4 regions of the Streptomyces sp. NPDC020884 genome follow, and region 4 is predicted to be linked to each of the others. Evidence: riboswitches for the same ligand, from Rfam matches in the RefSeq annotation. Region 4 holds a riboswitch; each other region holds the start of a gene.

Region 1 (4,849 bases), on a different contig from region 4:
CGGCGCCCCCGGCGGCACGAACGGCAACCCCCCCGGCGCACCCCCCTCGATCAACCGCCACAACCCCTCCGTGTCCGCGTGCTCCTCCACCAGATCCCCCAGCCGATCCAGCTGCTCCTCCCGCAGCACCCCGAAACTCGTGTCCGGCGCCGGCACGAACCGCCGCCCCGCGGCGCGGGCCACCTCCACCAGGAACCGCCGCCGGAACCCGTCGCTCTCCAGCGACCCGTGCCAGTGCGTCCCCCACACCGCCCCCACCCGGCACCCGTCGAGGAACGGCTCCCCGCCCCGCACATCGGCCACCCCGTGGTGGATCTCATACCCCTCCACCGGCTCGCCCAGCGCCGAACCGACCGGCCGCGCCAGCGTCTTGGCCCGGTCGAAGCGCACCCGCACCGGCAGCAACCCGAGCCCGTCCACGACCCCGGCCCGCGACTCCACCTCGTCCTCGATCCGCTCACCGAGCACCTGGAACCCGCCGCAGATCCCCAGCACCGGCCGGCCCTCCGCCGCCCGCCGTGCCAGCGCGTCCGCGAGCCCCCGCTCCCGCAGCCAGGCCAGCGCCTTCACCGTGCCGCGCGTCCCGGGCACGATCACCAGGTCCGCGTCGGCCAGCTCCTCCGCCCGGTCCACGAACCGCACGACGACGCCCGGTTCGGCGGCCAGCGCGTCCACGTCCGTGAAGTTCGACATCAGCGGGACCGCGCAGACCGCCACCCGCAGGACGTCCTCACCTTGCGGGGGAGCCACGACCGACTCCCGCACCGCACCCCGCAGGGACACCCGCAGGCCGTCCTCCTCGTCGATGCCGAGCCCGTGGGCGTACGGCAGCACCCCGTATGTCCGCCGCCCGGTCAGCCCGTACAGCATGTCCAGGCCCGGCTCCAGCAGCGAGACATCGCCCCGGAACTTGTTCACCAGATAGCCCGCGACCAGCGACTGGTCCTCGGGACTCAGCAGCGCCGTGGTCCCGAAGAACGACGCGAAGACCCCGCCCCGGTCGATGTCCCCGACCACCAGTACGGGAAACCGCGCGGCGCGCGCGATCCCCATGTTCACGATGTCGGTGCGCCGCAGATTGATCTCGGCGGGGGACCCGGCCCCCTCACAGATCACCGCGTCGTACGTGGCCCGCAGCTGCTCCAGACAGTCCGTCACCGTCCCGAGCAGCGCCTCCTGACGCCCCCCGTGATACCCCCGGGCGCTCATCTCGCCGACCGGCTTCCCCATCAGGACCACCTGGCTGGACCGGTCGCTGCCGGGTTTCAGCAGCACCGGGTTCATCAGGGCCGTCGGTTCCACCCGGGCGGCCTGCGCCTGCATCGCCTGGGCCCGCCCGATCTCCGCGCCCTCCCGGGTCACGAAGGAGTTCAGGGACATGTTCTGGGCCTTGAACGGCGCGACCTTCACGCCCCGGCGCACCAGCCACCGGCAGATGCCCGCCGTGACGACGCTCTTGCCCGCGTCCGATGTGGTCCCCGCGACCAGCAGCCCGCCGCTCATGCCCGCTCCCGTTCCCGTACCGCGCTCCGTGCCGGACCGTTCATGACCGCCCCCGCTTCCGCCCCGTGGCCAGCCGCCCCGCGACCGTCCGGCCCGCCACGCACACACCGAGGGCCAGGACGCTCACCCGGCGCGACAGCCGTACCGCGCGCTCGATGTCCGTGCTCCGTACGTCCCGCCCGGCCGCCCCGTTGAGCACCGGCCGGTGCTCGACGCGCCCCGCGTACGCCAGCGTTCCGCCCAGCCGTACGCCGAGCGCCCCCGCGAACGCGGCCTCCACCGGCCCCGCGTTCGGGCTCGGGTGACGTTCCGCGTCGGCCTTCCAGGCGCGGGCGGCCTCCCGGGGCCGCCCGCCCGCCGCCACGGCCAGCGCGGCCGTCAGCCGGGCGCCGGGCCACCCCGCGAGGTCGTCCAGGCGGGCCGAGGCCCAGCCGTAACGGCGGTAGCGGGGCGACTTGTGGCCGACCATCGCGTCGAGCGTGTTCACGGCCCGGAATCCGACGAGCCCCGGCACTCCGCCGATCGCGCCCCACACCAGCGCGCCGACGACGGCGTCCGAGGTGTTCTCGGCGACGGACTCGACGACCGCGCGGGCGATCCCGGGACCGTCCAGGGAGTGCGGATCGCGCCCGCACAGATGCGGCAGCCGCTGCCGGGCCGCCGCCAGGTCCCCGGCCACCAGCGCACCGCCGACGGCGCGGGCCTCCCGGCCCAGCGACGTACCGCCGACGACGGACCAGGCGGTGGCGGCGGTCAGCGCGACGGCGAGCGCGGGGCGTCCCCGGACGGCGCGGGCCGCCAGCGCGGCGGCCCCCACGGCGCCTCCGGCGCACACGAGGGTGTGCAGGGCGCCCGCGCCCCGGTCGTCACGCCACAGGAGCGACTCGGCCCGCGCGGCGGCGCGGCCGAAGCCGGCGACGGGGTGGCCGCGCCGGGGGTCGCCGAGCAGTGCGTCGGCGATCAGCCCGGCCGTGGCGCCGTACGCGAAGATGCGGTCGGCACGCACGGCTCAGCCCGTCGTGGGAGAGGGCGTTCCGGCACCGGGGCCTGTTCGGGGGGTCAGGGAAGGCGGCGCAGGGCGGCCGGGCATGGTGTAGGTCCTCACTCAGGGTCCGCGCCCTGGTTCGACGTGACCGGCGACGAGAGTCTCCTGGCTTCCGGATCCGCAGTTCCCCCGGCCTTCCAGCCCGCGTATCGCGGGCCGTGACGTCCGGTGTGGGGGAGTGCTCCCCGGTGACAGTGGCGGGACCGCGCCGGATTCGCACCGGCTTCCTCTGCTGTCGCCGTAAATGGCTCCGGCAGTCCACCACGCTGCGAGAACAGCCGTCAACTTGCTGTTGACCTACGGGGCTCCACTGTGCGCAGACGCACATCGGGCCGGACACACGAGGTGTGTCCGGCCCGAGGGAGTGCGGGGATACGGGGTCAGGCGACGATCAGATAGATCCCGTACGAGACGGCCGCCAGGCACAGCGCGAAGCAGGCGTACGCGCCGGTGCGCGCCAGCGCGACCGATCCGCCGGAGGCGCTGCTTCCGGCCGTGGCGGACTGCTTGGAGAGGGCGACGATGCCCACGGTGAAGAGGCCGACCAGCGCGATGGTGACCACGAGACTGACACCGAAGACGGAGGCGAGAGCTGCCCAGTCGATTTTCATGCGGATCTGTCCTTACACCTTGGCCGGCGGCCGGGCCGGGTCGTCGGGCGCCGAGGCCGGGGCCGGGATGGTGGTCATGAGGTCGGAGGCCGGACCGCCGACGGGCGGCGGCGACACCGCGGCGATGGCGGTGGTGACGATGCCCTGGGGCTCGTCGTCACCGCCGGCCGTGTCGTTGACGTTGTTGTGGTCGACCGGCTGCCGGCGCGAGGCCAGCCAGATCGCGAAGGAGCCGCCCACCAGCAGGATCGCGGTGACGGTGATGCCCCAGGTGCCCTGCTTGGTCAGGAACTCGGCGCCCGCGCCGACCAGACCCGCGGCCGGCAGCGTCAGACCCCAGGCGATGAACATCCGGGTGGCGGTCGACCAGCGGACCACGCCCCCCTTGCGGCCGAGGCCCGCGCCCATCACGGCGCCGGAGCAGGACTGCGTGGTGGAGAGCGAGAAGCCGAGGTGCGAGGAGGCCAGGATGACGGTCGCCGCACTGGTCTGGGCGGCGAAGCCCTGCGGCGGCTTGAGCTCGGTCAGGCCGCTGCCCATGGTGCGGATGATGCGCCAGCCGCCGAGGTAGGTGCCGAGCGCGATGGCGATGCCGGCGGAGACGATGACCCACAGCGGCGGGTTGGAGCCGGGGGCGAGGACGCCGCCGGTGACCAGGGCCAGGGTGATGATGCCCATCGTCTTCTGGGCGTCGTTGGTGCCGTGGGCGAGCGAGACGAGACCGGCGGAGGCGATCTGTCCGGCCCGGTAGCCCTTGGCCGTCGACTTCAGCTGGTTCTCGTCGGTGACCTTCCGGTTGATCCGGTACGTCAGCCGCGTGGCCAGCATCGCGGCGAGCCCGGCCACCAGCGGGGCGGCGATCGCCGGGAGCAGCACCTTGGTGACGACGGTGCCGCCGTTGATCGAGGACCAGCCGGCCGACATGACCGCGGCGCCGATCAGACCGCCGAACAGGGCGTGGGAGGAACTGGAGGGCAGTCCGACCAGCCAGGTCAGGAGATTCCACAGGATGGCGCCGACGAGCGCCGCGAAGATGACCTCGGTTCTGAGACCGTCCTCATTGACGATCCCGCCGGAGATCGTCTTGGCGACCTCCACCGACAGGAACGCGCCGATCAGGTTGAGAACGGCGGACATCGCCACCGCTGTCTTGGGCTTCAGGGCGCCGGTCGAGATGGTGGTAGCCATCGCGTTGGCGGTGTCGTGGAAACCGTTCGTGAAATCGAACACGAGAGCTGTTACGACCACAATCGCAAGCAGCAGCGTGATGTGTTCCATTTACCCAGGCAATCGTTCGACGGCAGTGGCTCGTGGACCGTAGGCAACCTGAGTGAACGGAAGATGAACTGGGCAGGGCGTTGCGGTGACCCCAAGCGGAGTGACCTCCTTCCGCTTGTGTGCGGGAGAGGCCGCGCGATGCTCGTGGGGTGCGGCGTGGACTGCCCTTTGCCGCCCGTTGGCGAACATTTTGACCGGCCGTTCGGCACCCGGAAGAGATCCCCGTCACTCCCTGTGTGACGTTCCGGTTGCGCGCCTTCACACCTACGCTCGCCCCATGAGCGAGCAGCACCCGGAATCTGTCGGAGAGACCTGGCGGGACGTCGTCGCGACGGCCCGCCGCAGCGCGGCCGACGGCCTGGTCGTCGGCACCTCGGGCAATGTGTCGGCCCGCGTCGGCGACCTGGTTCTG
Region 2 (4,849 bases), on a different contig from region 4:
CCCGGCGGCCACTTCCAGGATGCGTGTCCGTGTACTCGTGCTCACCGGACGGACGCTATCAAGCGGCACGGCGGCGCTCAGACGATGCCACCGTTGGCGCGCAGCACCTGGCCGTTGACCCAGCGGGCCGGGCCGGCGAGGAAGGAGACCACCTCGGCTATGTCCTGCGGAGTCCCCAGCCGCTCCAGCGGCGGCTGGGCGGCCATCCGGGCGATGGTCGCGTCGTCCTTGCCGTCGAGGAAGAGAGCGGTGGCCGTCGGCCCCGGCGCCACGGCGTTGACGGTGATGTCCCGGCCGCGCAGCTCGCGGGCGAGGATCAGGGTCATGGCCTCGACGGCGCCCTTGGTCGCGGCGTACGCGCTGTAGCCGGGCAGGGCCAGCGACAGCACCGAGCTGGAGAAGTTGATGATGGCCCCGCCCGCGCGCAGCCGCCGCGCGGCCTGTTGGTCGACGACGAAGGTGCCGCGGATATTGGTGCGGTGCATCCGGTCCAGCGTGTCGAGTTCGAGCTCGGCCAGCGGGGCGAGCGCCATGACTCCCGCCGCGTGCACCACCACGTCTATGCCGCCGAACGCCGCCTCGGCGGCATCGAAGAGTGCCGCGACCGCCACCTCGTCGGCCACGTCCGCCTGGTGCGCGAAGGCCTCGCCGCCCGCGGCGGTGATGGCGGCGACGGCGGCCTCCGCCTCGGTCCGGTTGCCCGCGTAGTTGACGACGACGGCGAAGCCGTCGGCGGCCAGCCGCTCCGCGCTCTCGCGGCCGATGCCCCGGGATCCCCCGGTGACCACGGCCACCCGTCGGGGGGTGTCACCGGTGCGGGGGGACTGCTCGGTCGATGTCGATGCGGACTGTTCGGTCATGACATGCACTCCTGGCGACAGGGGGTCGCGGCGACTCCGTGAAACCCGACATCAACAACGCTAACATGATGTGGTTAGCATCGCTACCCCAAAACGTAGCGATGCTAGTGAGCACTGCTACCCGACTTTCGTCATCCCCTCACCTGCACAGACGCAGAGACGCCTGAACCCCGCCGGATGCGTCCCGGCGGGGTTCAGTCATCTGTGTCTGTGCGTCTGTGCGTCTGTGCGTCTGTGCGTCTGTGCGTCTGTGCAGATGGTGCGTGGGCGCGGGCGCGGGCCTTCGGGACCGGCTCAGTTCACCGCACTCGCGGCACGGGGCGTCCCGGCACGGGCGGCAGGCGTCAGATGCCGTTCGGTGAGGTAGCCGAAGATCAGGCCGAAGGCGCTCCACAGCGTCGCCTGGACCGCCAGCGTCGAGAGCCGGAACTCCCACAGCAGGCCGGCCGGGAAGTCCTTGCCCACCTCGTCGAAGGACGGCAGGAAGGCGTAGGCGAGGCCGATCAGCAGGACGAAGCCGGCGGCGGCCGCGATGGTCGCGTTCCAGTTGCCCAGCCGTGGTGCGAGCCGCCTGCCGATGATGACGGCGGCGACGGCGAGCAGCACGCTGAGGGCGACCATGAGGAAGAACAGAGTGGTGCGCTTGCCGATGGTGTCGGGATTGCCGACGGCAGGCGGGTTGGCCGGGTACTTCAGGAACGGCACGACGTAGACCGTGAGCAGGGCGGCGCCCGCGATCAGCGCGGCCGTGGCCCGGGGGCCGAAGTCGCCGATGCGGCCCAGCGCGTAGCAGAACACCAGGGCGGCGATCCCGCCCACGGCGACGCCGAAGACCAAAACGCCGGTGGCGAGTCCGCCGGTGGCCTGCATGGTGCGGCTGACCAGCTCCTCACCGCCGCCGTGGTCGTGGCTGTGGGCCTCTTCGAGGGCGATGGCCGCGTCCACCTGGGACTCACCGAGGAAATAGGCGACGGCGAGCGCGAGCGCTCCCGCGATCAGGCCCGCGAGCATGCCGCGCACGAGCAGAGCTCTGACAGATATGGAGTTCACGATGGTTCCCTGATTTCTCTTGCTTCCCGTGTCCGCTGATTGCCTGGCCCCTGAGGCGCCTCGGGCGCCTCGGGAACCTCAGTGGCAGGGGAAACCGAGCAGGTGACGGCCGTCGTGGACCCACTCGTGGACGCCTTCGCCCGAGATGAGCGCGGTGGCGCCCTGTTCGGCGCCGACGAAGTACAGCAGGACGAGCATGAGAATGCCGAAGAAGACCGCCCAAGGGGCTAGGGCCTTCGCCGAGATCGGGGTGATCGCAGACGCTTCCGTTGCGGGAGCGGCGGACTGTGCCACGGCGGACCTCCTGTGGGAACACGCGTCCCTGTTGTGGTGCCTCGGACGAAGGTGCCGGGTCTGACTTCCCCGCACAGGTGCGGGTTCACAGTGGCGCGACCGTGCCGGATTCTCACCGGGCTTCCGTCACACCTTCGTCATGGTCGACGTGACCATACCGCCTGTACTCAGCCGCCGCCATGGTCCAATCTGCGGAGCCGCAGAGCACGGATCCCTTGGGACGAAAGGGCTGTGGGGCCCATGGTGAGCGAGTTAAGGCAGGGACATGACAGCACGGGTGATGTTGATCTCACCGGCGATGAACGCGGGCCTGCGGGAGGCCCGTTTCGACGGCGACGCTCCTTTGGACCGGTCCGGCCGGGAGCGCGCGCGGGCGGCGGCCGACGCGGTGCCGAGACGCGACCTCGTACTCTGCGGCCCCTCCGTGCGGTGCCGCGAGACCAGCGAGGCACTCGGCCTGGCGGCACGGGCCGAACCGGCCCTGGCCGGCTGGGACCTGGCGCGCTGGGCGGGCCGCCGTCTCGACGACGTGGCCGCCGCCGAACCCGAGCAGGTGGCCGCCTGGCTCGGCGACCCCTCGGCGGCTCCGCACGGCGGCGAGTCGCTGCGGGACCTGGTCGGGAGGGTCGGCGGATGGCTGGACTCCCTGGGCGGACCGGACGCACCCGGTGCGAGCTCCCTGGCCGTGGCCGAGGTCGCCGTCGTCCGGGCGGCGGTCGTCCACGGACTGCGGCTGCCCGCGGAGGCGTTCTGGCGGCTGGACGTCGCCCCGCTGACGCTGACCGAACTCAGCGGGCGGGCTGGCCGGTGGAACGTGGGGCTGGGCCGCCCGCTGACCGCTCCCCCGGCCGGCTGAACATCAGGACGTGCCGCTCGCCCGCCAGTCGGGCCGGACCAGCACGGCGGTGGCGACGATGCCGTCCTCGATCCGCCAACTCCCGTGAAGCGTCGTCGGCAGGGCCGGGTCCGTGAGCAGCAGACGGGCGGTGAAGGTGCCCGCGGCGGTGCGATCCACGGACCCGGTTCCCTCTCCCGCAGCAGCAGCAGCCGCCGCCGAAGGAGAAGGAGAAGAGGGAGGAGGAGAGAGGGGAGCAGGAACAGCGGGCGCATGCGTCCGCTGGAAGGTCAGCTCCGCCTGGGTGAAGTCGAGTTCGAGGCCGGTCACCGGATACCAGGCCTTGAAGACGCTCTCCTTGGCACTGAACAGGACACGGTCCCAGTGGATTTCGTCCGCGCCTTCAGGAAGAGCCGGGCCGATCCGCTCGCGCTCGGCGGGCAGCGTCACCAACTCCCGTACGCCGGTGGGGAGCGGGGCGTGCGGTTCCGCGTCGATGCCGAGCGACAGCACGTCCGTCGCACGGGCCAGCGCCGCCGCCCGGTACCCGTCGCAGTGGGTGAGACTGCCGACGATTCCCTCGGGCCACAGCGGCCTGCCCCGATAGCCGTGGAGCACGGCCACGGGCGGCAGTCCGAGTCCGGCCATCGCGCGCCGGGCGCAGGCGCGGGCCGTCGCGAAGTCGTTTCTTCGTTTGGCCACGCTCTTGGCGATCAGTGCCTCCTCCTCGGGGAAGAGGGGTGCGTCCGGGACGCTCTCGGCGCGGGTGGCCGCGCAGGAGACGTCGGCGGGCAGCAGCCGCTCGATCACGAGGAGCCTCCGGGGGTACGCCGCCGTGCGGACGGTTCGGCGCCGGTCCCGGCCGGTGGGGCGGGTGCGCCCTCGTAGGGAAGGATCTGCCGCAGCAGGCCGCGCGGGTGTCCCCTCTCGCGCCATTCCCTGGGGTAGCCGATGGAGACCTCCTCGAAGCGCACCCCGTCGTACCAGGTCGTACGGGGGATGTGGAGGTGGCCGTAGACGACGGCGGTGACGTTGAAGCGGCGGTGCCAGTCGGCGGTCAGTTCGGTGCCGCACCACTGCGCGAACTCCGGGTACCACATCACCGACGTGGGCTCCCGGACGAGCGGCCAGTGCCCGACGAGGACGAGGGGTATCTCGGGGTCGTGCTCCTCGAGCCGGCGTACGGTCGTGGCGACCCGGTCACGGCACCAGTCGTCCCGGGTCGGATAGGGGTCCGGATGGAGGAGGTACTCGTCGTTGCAGACGATGCCGGACTTGTGCGCGACGGCGAGCGACTCCTCCTTCGTGTGCGTTCCCGGGGCGCGGAAGGTGTAGTCGTACAGGAGGAAGAGCGGCGCGATCGCCACCGGTCCTTCGGGGCCCGGCCAGAGCGGGAAGGGGTCTTCCGGAGTCGTCACTCCGAGGTCCCGGCACAGCTCGACGAGGTGGTCGTAGCGGGCCTGGCCGCGCAGTTGGACCGGATCCTTCGCCACAGTCCACAACTCGTGGTTGCCGGGGGTCCAGATCACATGGGCGAAGCGTTCCGCGAGGAGTGCGAGCGCCCACCGGATGTCCTCGGGGCGCTCCGCCACATCGCCCGCGACGATCAGCCAGTCCGCGTCGGACGTCGGGTGCAGGGACTCCACGATCGGCCGGTTGTCGCTCACCGCCGCGTGCAGGTCGCTCACGGCCAGCAGGCGGCCCGTGCCCGGCTTTCGGGGCCCGTCGCCGGGGGACGGAACGGCGGCGGGAGCACCGTGCGGTGCGGAGTCGCTCGAAGGAGTCATGGGCAGCTGATTCCCGATCTGTG
Region 3 (4,849 bases), on a different contig from region 4:
GTCGGGCAGATAGGTGTCCAGCAGCGTCAGATAGAACTGGACGTGCACGGCCTCCTCGAAGAGCTGCCGCGACAGGTACAGCCGCGCCTCGGGGGAGTTGATGTGCTTGTACAGCGTCAGCACGAGGTTGTTGGAGACGATCGAGTCACCGGTCGCGAAGAACGCCACCAGCCGGCCGATCATGTGCTGCTCGCCCGGCGACAGCTTGGCGAGGTCGGAGACGTCCGAGTGGAGGTCGACCTCCTCGACGGTCCAGGTGTTCTTGATCGCGTCCCGGTAGCGCTCGTAGAAGTCCGGGTAGCGCATGGGACGCAGGGTCAGTTCGAAGCCCGGGTCGAGCAGGTTCTTGGTGTCGTCGGTGCTCATTACTGGCAGGCCTCGCAGGACTCGGGGTTTTCGAGGGAGCAGGCGATGGCCTCCGCGTCGGGAGCCGAAGCCTGCTGTACGGGAATGGGGGCGGCGGCCGCCGCCTGTCCGGACGCGGCACGGGCGATCCGGGTCGCCGGGCGCGAACGCAGGTAGTACGTCGTCTTCAGCCCCTGCTTCCAGGCGTACGCGTACATCGAGGAGAGCTTGCCGATCGTCGGCGTCTCCAGGAACAGGTTCAGCGACTGGCTCTGGTCGAGGAACGGCGTACGGGCCGCCGCCATGTCGATCAGGCCGCGCTGCGGGATCTCCCACGCGGTGCGGTACAGCGCCCGCACGTCCTCGGGGATCCAGGCGAAGCCCTGCACCGAGCCGCTCGCCTCGCGCAGCGCCTCGCGGGTGCGGGCGTCCCACACGCCGAGCTTCTTCAGCTCGTCCACCAGGTAGGCGTTGACCTGGAGGAACTCACCGCTGAGCGTCTCGCGCTTGAACAGGTTGGAGACCTGCGGCTCGATGCACTCGTACACCCCGGCGATCGAGGCGATCGTGGCGGTCGGCGCGATGGCCAGCAGCAGCGAGTTGCGCATGCCGGTCTGCGCGACCCGGGCGCGCAGGGCGTCCCAGCGCTCCGGCCAGTTCAGCTCGGTGTCGTAGTGGTCGGGGTGCAGCACACCGCGCGCCGCCCGGGTCTCGGACCAGGCGGGCAGCGGGCCGGAGCGCTCGGCGAGGTCGCAGGACGCCTCGTACGCGGCCAGCATGATCCGCTCGGAGATCTTCGTGGAGAGCGCGCGGGCCTGCGGCGAGTCGAACGGCAGGCGCAGCTGGAAGAAGACGTCCTGGAGGCCCATCGCGCCCAGGCCCACCGGCCGCCAGCGGGAGTTGGAGCGCCCGGCCTGCTCGGTCGGGTAGAAGTTGATGTCGACGACCCGGTCCAGGAAGGTCACGGCGGTCCGCACGGTGGCGTCCAGGCGCTCCCAGTCGATCGAGCCGTCGGCCACGAACGCGCCGAGGTTGACCGAACCCAGGTTGCAGACGGCCGTCTCGCCGTCGTCGGTGACCTCGAGGATCTCCGTGCACAGGTTCGAGGAGTGAACGACCCGGCCCGGCTCGGCCGTCTGGTTGGCGGTCCGGTTGGAGGCGTCCTTGAACGTCATCCAGCCCTGGCCGGTCTGCGCGAGGGTCCGCATCATCCGGCCGTACAGCTCACGCGCCGGAATCGTCCTGCGGGCCAGGCCCTTGGCCTCGGCCGCGCGGTAGGCCGCGTCGAACGCGTCGCCCCACAGGTCGACCAGCTCGGGCACCTCGGCGGGGGAGAAGAGCGACCACTCGGTGTCCGCGTCGACCCGGCGCATGAACTCGTCCGGGATCCAGTGCGCCAGGTTCAGGTTGTGCGTACGCCGCTGGTCCTCACCGGTGTTGTCGCGGAGCTCCAGGAACTCCTCGATGTCCGCGTGCCAGGTCTCCAGGTAGACCGCCGCCGCGCCCTTGCGGCGGCCGCCCTGGTTCACCGCCGCGACGGAGGCGTCCAGCGTCTTGAGGAACGGCACGATGCCGTTGGAGTGCCCGTTGGTGCCCCGGATCAGCGAACCCCGGGCACGGATGCGGGAGTACGACAGACCGATGCCGCCCGCGTGCTTGGAGAGCCGCGCCACCTGGTGGTAGCGGTCGTAGATCGAGTCCAGCTCGTCCTTCGGTGAGTCCAGCAGGTAGCAGGAGGACATCTGCGGGTGCCGGGTGCCGGAGTTGAAGAGCGTGGGGGAGGAGGGGAGGTAGTCCAGCCGGCTCATCAGCCCGTACAGCGCGGCGACCTCGTCCAGCGCCCGCACCGAGTCGTCCTCGGCGAGGCCGGCGGCCACGCGCAGCATGAAGTGCTGCGGGGTCTCGATGACCTGGCGGGTGATCGGGTGGCGCAGCAGGTAGCGGCTGTGCAGCGTACGCAGACCGAAGTAGCCGAAGCGGTCGTCGGCGCCGTCCGCCAGCGCCCGCTCGACGAGCTCGTCCAGCGCCTTGGCGTGCGACTCCACGAACGCGGCGGTGCGGTCGGCGATCAGGCCCTCGCGGTGCCCGACGGCGACCGAGGCGGCGAAGGACGTCGCGCCCTGCCCCGCGGCCTCGTCCGCGATCGTGCGGGTCAACAGCCGGGCGGCGAGCCGGGAGTACGCCGGGTCCTCGGAGATCAGCCCGGCGGCGGCCTCGGTGGCCAGCGAGCGCAGCTCGGCCTCGTCGGAACGGGCGTTGCGCCCGCGCAGCGCGGCGGCGGCGACCCGTCCGGGGTCGGTGTCGGGAAGATCGACGGTGAGGTCGGTCAGGGTCCGCAGCAAAGCGGTCCCGGGTCCGTCGTTCGTGCCTGCTCCGGACGTGGTGGAGGCAGCGGATTCGGTGGCTGAAACCGGATCGGCGGGCGCGATGGTCACTGGGCTTTCCCTCGCTCGGCAGGGGCCGGCAGAAGGCGGGGGAGCCGGGCAGCGCGAAACCCGGGGCAGGGCAGCACAACTGACGGCGTCCACCGGCCTGTCCGCGAGGCCCGGACGTCTGGCGTCCGGTTCGGTCGAGCCGGACGCGCTGTCGACAGGTCTTCGGACTTGTAGGTGCGCAAAAGCGCACCGATCACACCGTTGCGGGACAGTTCCGGATTCGCACCGGATTCCCCTGCGGCGACAGCGAGGTCGAGCATACATGTGGGGGCCGCCAGATGATGCGGCCCCCACATGTTGTGTCGCGACGATTCACTACGCCCCTCGAAGGACCGCCCCCAGCTCCAGCCGGAAGGTCATGAGACGCAGGCCCGGCACCGGTTCCCAGTCCCGTTCGGGGGTCCGCAGAAAGCCGAGCCGACGGTAGATCCTATGGGCTCCGAGCATGGCCGGCTGCGTCGACAGCACCAGCGCCCGCACCCCGTGGGCGGACCGGGCGCGCTCGACGCACGCCCGCACGAGGGCCTCTCCGACGCCCCGCCCGCGCCCCTCGCGGGCCACGGCCAGCATCCGGAATTCGGCCTCGTCCGGACCGGCGATGTCGCGCCACGGGGTGCCCGGTGCGGCATACGTCACACCGCCGAGCACCGCCCCGTGCGCGTCGAGCGCGACGAGGACCTCGGCCTCGGCCGCGCGCTGTCCGACCGCCCGCAGCTTGAGCAGATACGGGTCCTGCGGGCCGTCCAGCAGATTCTCGCCGAGATACGCCTCGGCGATGATCTCGCCGAGGACGGCGTACTCGCCGGGCTCCGCCACCCTGATCGTCAGATCCATCAGCCACTCGCTCCCACGTCGTTGTTGGGGGCTCCGTCGCCCACCGGCGGCAGGTCGCCGCGCTCGACCGGCTGCCGCCCGGAGGCCTCCCCGGCCGGTGGCAGCACCTGGTCCAGCTCGTGGTCGTCGGCGCGGTGGGCGAGCAGCGAGGCCGACCGCAGCGTCGCCCGGTCCACGTCCCGGAGCGTGCCGCTCACCGTGACCACGAGTCCTGCCTGCTCCCGGGCGTACGCGTGGCCCGACGCCGTGGCGCGGTACCACTGTCCGCCCTGCCGCTCGCAGGTCACCACGGGCTCCTGGCCGCCGGCGGGCGCGGGATGCTCCGTACAGTCGGCCACGGCGTGCGGGCGGCGCTCCACCGACAGTTGGATCCGCCCGCCCTCGGGCGTGGTGTAGACGCTGCCGAACCCGTCGTCGCCGATCACCCCGACCGACTGGCGCGCCAGCGTGTAGCCCGCGGCCTCGGTCACCCACACATGCTCCACGACGGTCTGCAGGGCCCCCGCCCGCGCCTCCAACTCCGCCCGGTCGGGGGCCGGAGCGGCGGAGGTGCTCCGGCCCGCCGTCACCGCGCCGGGCGCCCGCTCCGTGCCGCATCCCGTCGCCGCCAGGGCCAGAGCCGTCGTCACGGCCGGCAGCACGGCCCGGAGCGGCCGGAATCTCGGTGTCATGGGCACATCCTTTCGTACGGCGAAGGCTCCGCGCACCGCGCAAAGCGGCCGGGCCGCCGCCCGCTCCGCCGAGGGAGGGACGACGGCCCGGGTCAGGGCGTCCGGCGGGTCAGTGACCGCCCGGAGCACCCGCCGTGGCCGGCGGGAGCTCCGTCTTGACGCCCGGGTCGCCGGCGTCCGCCGTGTAGTCGGAGGGCGAGGTCTCGTCGATCCCCACCGGGGCCTTCAGCGCGTTCAGGACGAACGTGAGGACGATGACGACCACCAGGTTCAGCACGAACGCGGTCAGACCGATGTAGCCGATCTCACCGATGCCCGGGATCTCCTTGGAGGACCCGCCGAAGTGCTTCTGCGTCGGGCTCGCCACGCCGTACGCGGCGATCGTCCCGTACAGCATGCCGACCGCCCAGCCGGCTATGAGCGCCCAGCGGTGGAACCACCGGGTGAACAGGCCGCCGACCAGGGCGGGCATCGTCTGGAGGATCCAGATCCCGCCGAGCAGCTGGAAGTTGATCGCGACCGTCTTGTCCATCGTCAGGACGAACGCCAGCGCCCCGACCTTCA
Region 4 (4,849 bases):
CGTAGTCGTTCCGCAGGAGGAGGCCGATCACCCGCTGCCGGTCCCGGACGAGCCCGCTGACCAGCAGGACCGCGAACGCGTCGAGCCAGGTCCTGGCCGATGGGGCCCGCCCTCCCCCGAAGGCGACGACATCGCCGAAGGCCGTCTCCTCGCTGCTGAGCGTCTCACCGATGGACGGGAAGTGGAGCTCCTGGTCACCGTTGGGGAAGCAGCCGACGCTGAGCTCCCCCAGCCGGCACTCCGCGGCCGTCCGCAACACCGAACGCGCCGCACGGTCGAGCGCGGCCCCCGTCCCGGCCCGAGCGGCCACGTGGTCGAGCAGCTCGTCGGCCAGCTCGCGCAGCCGCTCGGGGGACGGGTCGTCGTACCGCATCAGATGCCACCGCCGCACGGTGCGTCCGGTGATGCCTTCGAGCGCCTCGCTCAGACGCCGGGCATCGATCTCATGGCACGTCACTTCCCGCACGACCCGCCGCCCCTTCATGATCTTCCAGCCGGACGTGGCACGCTATCAGCGGGCTCGGACATCCCCGCGGGGTGCGGCCCGGTGCGGGAGCGGCGGTGGCCGCTCCCGCACCAGGCCCGGATCACACCGCGTCGGTGGGCAGCTCCGCGCGGATCTCCCGGGCGGCGGCGACCAGGTTCTCCAGGGAGGTCCGGGTCTCGGGCCAGCCCCGGGTCTTGAGTCCGCAGTCGGGGTTCACCCACAGCCGCTCGGCCGGGATGGCCTCAAGTCCCTTGCGCAGAAGGGCCGCCGCCTCCTTCGTGCTGGGGATGCGCGGGGAGTGGATGTCGTAGACGCCGGGTCCGGCCTCACGGGGGTAGCCGTGGGCGGCCAGTTCGCGGGCGACCTGCATATGGGAGCGGGCGGCCTCCAGGCTGATGACGTCGGCGTCGAGGTCGTCGATGGCCTGGACGATGTCGCCGAACTCCGCGTAGCACATGTGGGTATGGATCTGGGTGTCCGGCCGCACGCCCGCGGTGGCGAGCCGGAAGGACTCCGTGGCCCACTCCAGGTACGCGGCATGCTCGGCGGCCCGCAGCGGGAGCGTCTCGCGCAGCGCGGGCTCGTCGACCTGGATCACCGAAGTGCCGTTCGCCTCCAGGTCGTTCACCTCGTCGCGCAGGGCGAGGGCCACCTGGCGGGCGGTGTCCCCGAGCGGCTGGTCGTCGCGGACGAAGGACCAGGCGAGCATGGTGACCGGTCCGGTGAGCATGCCCTTAACGGGGCGCTCGGTCAGCGACTGCGCGTACGCGGTCCAGCGCACCGTCATCGGCTCGGGGCGCGAGATGTCGCCCGCCAGGACCGGCGGGCGGACGTAGCGGGTGCCGTAGGACTGCACCCAGCCGTGCCGGGTGGCGAGGTATCCGGTGAGCTGCTCGGCGAAGTACTGCACCATGTCGTTGCGTTCGGGCTCGCCGTGCACCAGGACGTCGAGCCCCGCCTTCTCCTGGAAGGAGAGGACCTCGCGGATCTCGTCCTTGATGCGCTCCTCGTACCCGGCCTCGTCGATCCGCCCGGCCCGCAGGTCCGCGCGTGCGGTGCGCAGTTCGGTGGTCTGCGGGAACGAGCCGATGGTGGTCGTCGGCAGCAGCGGCAGCCCGAGGTGGGCGCGCTGGGCGGCGGAGCGCTCGGTGTACGGCTGCGAGCGGCGGCCGTCGGCGTCGGTGACGGCCGCCGTACGGGCGCGCACGGCCGGGTCGTGCGTGAGCGCCGCACCGGAGCGGGAGGCCAGGTCGGCCCGGTTGGCGGCGAGTTCGGCGGCGATCGTGTCGGTGCCGCCGGCCAGCCCGCGGGCCAGGACGACGATCTCCTCGGTCTTCTGCCGGGCGAAGGCGAGCCAGCGGGCGATCTGGGGGGCGATGTCGCGCTCGGCGTCCGCGTCCAGCGGGACGTGCAGCAGCGAGGAGGAGGCGCTGACGTCGACCCGGTCGGCGAGGCCGAGGAGCGTGCCGAGGGTGGCGAGCGACTTCTCGTAGTCGTTGATCCAGATGTTGCGGCCGTTGACGACCCCGGCGACCAGCCGCTTGCCGGGCAGTCCGCCGGCCGCGGCGAGGTCGGCGAGGTTGGCCGCGCCGGATTCGGTGAAGTCGAGGGCGAGCCCCTCGACGGGGGCCTTGGCCAGGACCGGCAGCGCTTCGCCGAGCCGCCCGAAGTAGGAGGCGACCAGCAGTCGGGGCCGGTCGGTCAGGCCGCCGAGCTCGCGGTAGGCGCGGGCGGCGGCGTTCAGTTCGGCCGGAGTGCGGTCCTGGACCAGGGCCGGCTCATCGAGCTGCACCCAGTCGGCGCCCGCCGCACGCAGGTCGGCAAGGACCTCGGCGTACACGGGAAGGAGCCGGTCCAGCAGGGTCAGCGGCTCGAAGTCGGCGGCCACACCGGGCGCCGCCTTGGCGAGCAGGAGGTAGGTGACGGGTCCGACGAGCACCGGGCGGGGGGTGTGGCCGAGCGCGAGGGCTTCCCCGAACTCCGCGACCTGCTTGGCGGAGTCGGCGGCGAACACCGTGTCCGGTCCCAACTCGGGTACCAGGTAGTGATAGTTGGTGTCGAACCACTTCGTCATCTCCAGCGGAGCGACGTCCTGCGTGCCGCGGGCCATGGCGAAGTAGCCGTCGAGGGCGTCGGCGCGGACCGCGTCACGGTGCCGTTCGGGGACGGCGCCGACCATGACGCTGGTGTCCAGGACATGGTCGTAGTACGAGAAGTCTCCGGTCGGCACTTCGTGGACTCCGGCCCCGGCGAGCTGCTGCCAGGTTCCCCTGCGCAGTTCGGCGGCGGTCCGCCGGAGGGTGTCCGCGTCGACGCGGCCCTTCCAGTAGCCCTCGATGGCCTTCTTCAGTTCACGGTTGCGTCCCTGTCGGGGGTAGCCGTAAACGGTGGCCCGTGCTGCCGCGGCTGCGGGCTTCGCTGTCACGTGACTCTCCTTCGCGAGCGTGTCTGCGGGGGCAGATCCCGGGACGGGACGCGGACGCGAAGGGACGACGCGTCGGGCGGACACCGGGACACGGAGAACCGTGTCCGTCCACCTGACGGTTACGCCGACCCGCCCACGAGGTCACCGGGATCTCCGCACGCGAACGGTCGCGTGCGGACAGCGGGCAGGTCTTCGGACTCGCGGGCGCGTCTGCCGGGGCAGACACCTACTGGCCGTCGCTTCCCAGACCCGGCCGGGCCCAGTGCGTATGACGGCGGTCGTTCCCACTCACCGCTGCGGGGCAGTCCCGGATTCCCACCGGGTTCCCTCTTACGACACCCTGTCTGGCGGACAGGACGAACCAGCTGCGCCGGTCAGCCTAAGGGGGCGACCGCCGGGCGCACACCGTTGTTCACACTTCGGACGGTGATGTGGGACACGAGTCCGCCGCCCGCGGCCGTCGGCGGTCCGCGTCCCGCGGCGGTCCGGCGCGGCGCGCCGCGCCCGGCAGCAGCGCCGCGGGCAGCAGCGCGAGCGCGGCCGTCGCGGCGAGCACCAGGAGCGCCGTCCCCATCGGCCCCTGCCACTGCTGCGCCGGCCCGCCCCGGGCCGCGGGCAGCAGACCGGCGGCGACGGCGATGCCGAGGACGGGGCCGATGTTCACGGCGGTCTGCTTGAGGCCGCCCACCACTCCGGCGTATCCGGGCGGTGCGTCGCCGACCACCGTCCCGGTGGCCGTGACCATCACCGTGGCGTACCCGGCGCCCAGCAGCGCGAAGGCCGCGCCCATCGCCACCGGGCCGGTGCCGGTGTCCGTCCGGGCCAGCCAGCCGATCCCCAGGACCACCAGCAGCGTGCCGCCGAGCGCGGTGGTCCTGGCGCCGAGTCCGCGCAGCGCGAACCCGGCGAGGGGCGCGCCGACGACCATCAGCGCCGTCAACGGCCACGCGCGCAGGGCGCTGTCGAGCGGGTCGAGGCCCACGGCGTTCTGGAGGAAGTACGTGCTGACGAACAGGGCGCCGAACATGCCGGTCGTGGTGCACAGCAGCATCGCCAGCGAAGCGGTGACCGGTACCGACCGTGCGACCGCCGCCGGTATCAGCGGATGGCGGCTGCGGCGTTCGTGGCGGACGAGGACGGCCGCGACAACGGCCGAGCAGACCAGCCCCGCCAGCGTACGGCGGCCGGCCCAGCCGTGGCGTTCGACCTCGGCGAGCGCGTTCACCAGCAGGGCGAGCGCGGCCGCGAGCAGCAGGGCCCCGCCGGCCTCCAGGCGGCGCGACGCGCTCCGGCCCGCATGCTCGGGGACGCGGGCCGCCAGACAGAACAGGCCGATCAGGAGCGCGACGGGCACGTTGATGACGAAGACGGACCGCCAGCCGAGGTGCGCCACCAGGAAGCCGCCGAGCAGTGGACCGGTGGCGGCGGCCACCCCGATGGCGCTGGTCCGCAGGGCGACCGGCAGCCCGAGCCGGTCCGGTGGGTAGACCTGGCGGAGCAGCTCCAGCGTCGCCGGCTGGAGCAGGGCCCCGAACACTCCCTGTACGGCGCGCAGCGCGATGACCCAGCCGACCGAGGGTGCGACGGCGATGCCGGCGGACGCCGCCCCGAAGCCGAGGGAGCCGATCATGAGCAGCCGGGTGTGGCCGTAGCGGTCGCCCAGCCGCCCGGCGAGAACGAGAAGTCCCGCCACCGCGAGGAGGTATGCCGTGCTCGTCCACTGCACCTGGGCCAGGGTCGCGGAGAGATCACGCTGCAGCGTGGGCTGGGCCACGATGAGGACGGAGCCGTCGAGCGCGACGATCATCGCCCCGGCGACACTGCCCGCGAGGGCGAGCCGGGGCCGGACGGCCGCGGTCACGGGTTCGCCGGTCCGAGGTGGGCCTCGACGGTCCGGGCGATCAGGGGTGCGAGGCTCGCGTGGGCGTGCTCGTCGC

What was found. Region 4 has a riboswitch for cobalamin ahead of metE (5-methyltetrahydropteroyltriglutamate--homocysteine S-methyltransferase). Riboswitches for the same ligand answer to the same signal wherever they lie in the genome.
Region 1: another riboswitch for cobalamin. It lies ahead of ACH4UK_RS00305 (cobalamin biosynthesis protein); the one in region 4 lies ahead of metE (5-methyltetrahydropteroyltriglutamate--homocysteine S-methyltransferase).
Region 2: another riboswitch for cobalamin. It lies ahead of ACH4UK_RS35925 (CbtB-domain containing protein); the one in region 4 lies ahead of metE (5-methyltetrahydropteroyltriglutamate--homocysteine S-methyltransferase).
Region 3: another riboswitch for cobalamin. It lies ahead of ACH4UK_RS09600 (ribonucleoside-diphosphate reductase subunit alpha); the one in region 4 lies ahead of metE (5-methyltetrahydropteroyltriglutamate--homocysteine S-methyltransferase).

The regions. Positions count from the first base shown of each region.
Region 1 is NZ_JBIRRY010000001.1:56,802-61,650, reverse strand. It holds gene ACH4UK_RS00310 (cobyric acid synthase) at 1-1,503, opposite strand, end outside; gene ACH4UK_RS00305 (cobalamin biosynthesis protein) at 1,544-2,509, opposite strand; cobalamin riboswitch at 2,647-2,779, opposite strand; gene ACH4UK_RS00300 (hypothetical protein) at 2,929-3,159, opposite strand; gene ACH4UK_RS00295 (anion permease) at 3,172-4,437, opposite strand; gene ACH4UK_RS00290 (class II aldolase/adducin family protein) at 4,715-4,849, shown strand, end outside.
Region 2 is NZ_JBIRRY010000016.1:19,522-24,370, forward strand. It holds gene ACH4UK_RS35910 (TetR/AcrR family transcriptional regulator) at 1-45, opposite strand, end outside; gene ACH4UK_RS35915 (SDR family oxidoreductase) at 78-860, opposite strand; gene ACH4UK_RS35920 (CbtA family protein) at 1,155-1,910, opposite strand; gene ACH4UK_RS35925 (CbtB-domain containing protein) at 1,989-2,204, opposite strand; adenosylcobalamin (AdoCbl) riboswitch at 2,249-2,343, opposite strand; gene ACH4UK_RS35930 (histidine phosphatase family protein) at 2,470-3,060, shown strand; gene ACH4UK_RS35935 (4'-phosphopantetheinyl transferase) at 3,064-3,849, opposite strand; gene ACH4UK_RS35940 (metallophosphoesterase family protein) at 3,846-4,826, opposite strand.
Region 3 is NZ_JBIRRY010000002.1:641,671-646,519, reverse strand. It holds gene ACH4UK_RS09605 (ribonucleotide-diphosphate reductase subunit beta) at 1-366, opposite strand, end outside; gene ACH4UK_RS09600 (ribonucleoside-diphosphate reductase subunit alpha) at 366-2,780, opposite strand; cobalamin riboswitch at 2,916-3,052, opposite strand; gene ACH4UK_RS09595 (GNAT family N-acetyltransferase) at 3,096-3,614, opposite strand; gene ACH4UK_RS09590 (hypothetical protein) at 3,614-4,285, opposite strand; gene mctP (monocarboxylate uptake permease MctP) at 4,395-4,849, opposite strand, start outside.
Region 4 is NZ_JBIRRY010000006.1:5,161-10,009, forward strand. It holds gene ACH4UK_RS19450 (immunity 49 family protein) at 1-466, opposite strand, end outside; gene metE (5-methyltetrahydropteroyltriglutamate--homocysteine S-methyltransferase) at 588-2,912, opposite strand; cobalamin riboswitch at 3,078-3,293, opposite strand; gene ACH4UK_RS19460 (MFS transporter) at 3,325-4,719, opposite strand; gene ACH4UK_RS19465 (TetR/AcrR family transcriptional regulator) at 4,770-4,849, opposite strand, start outside.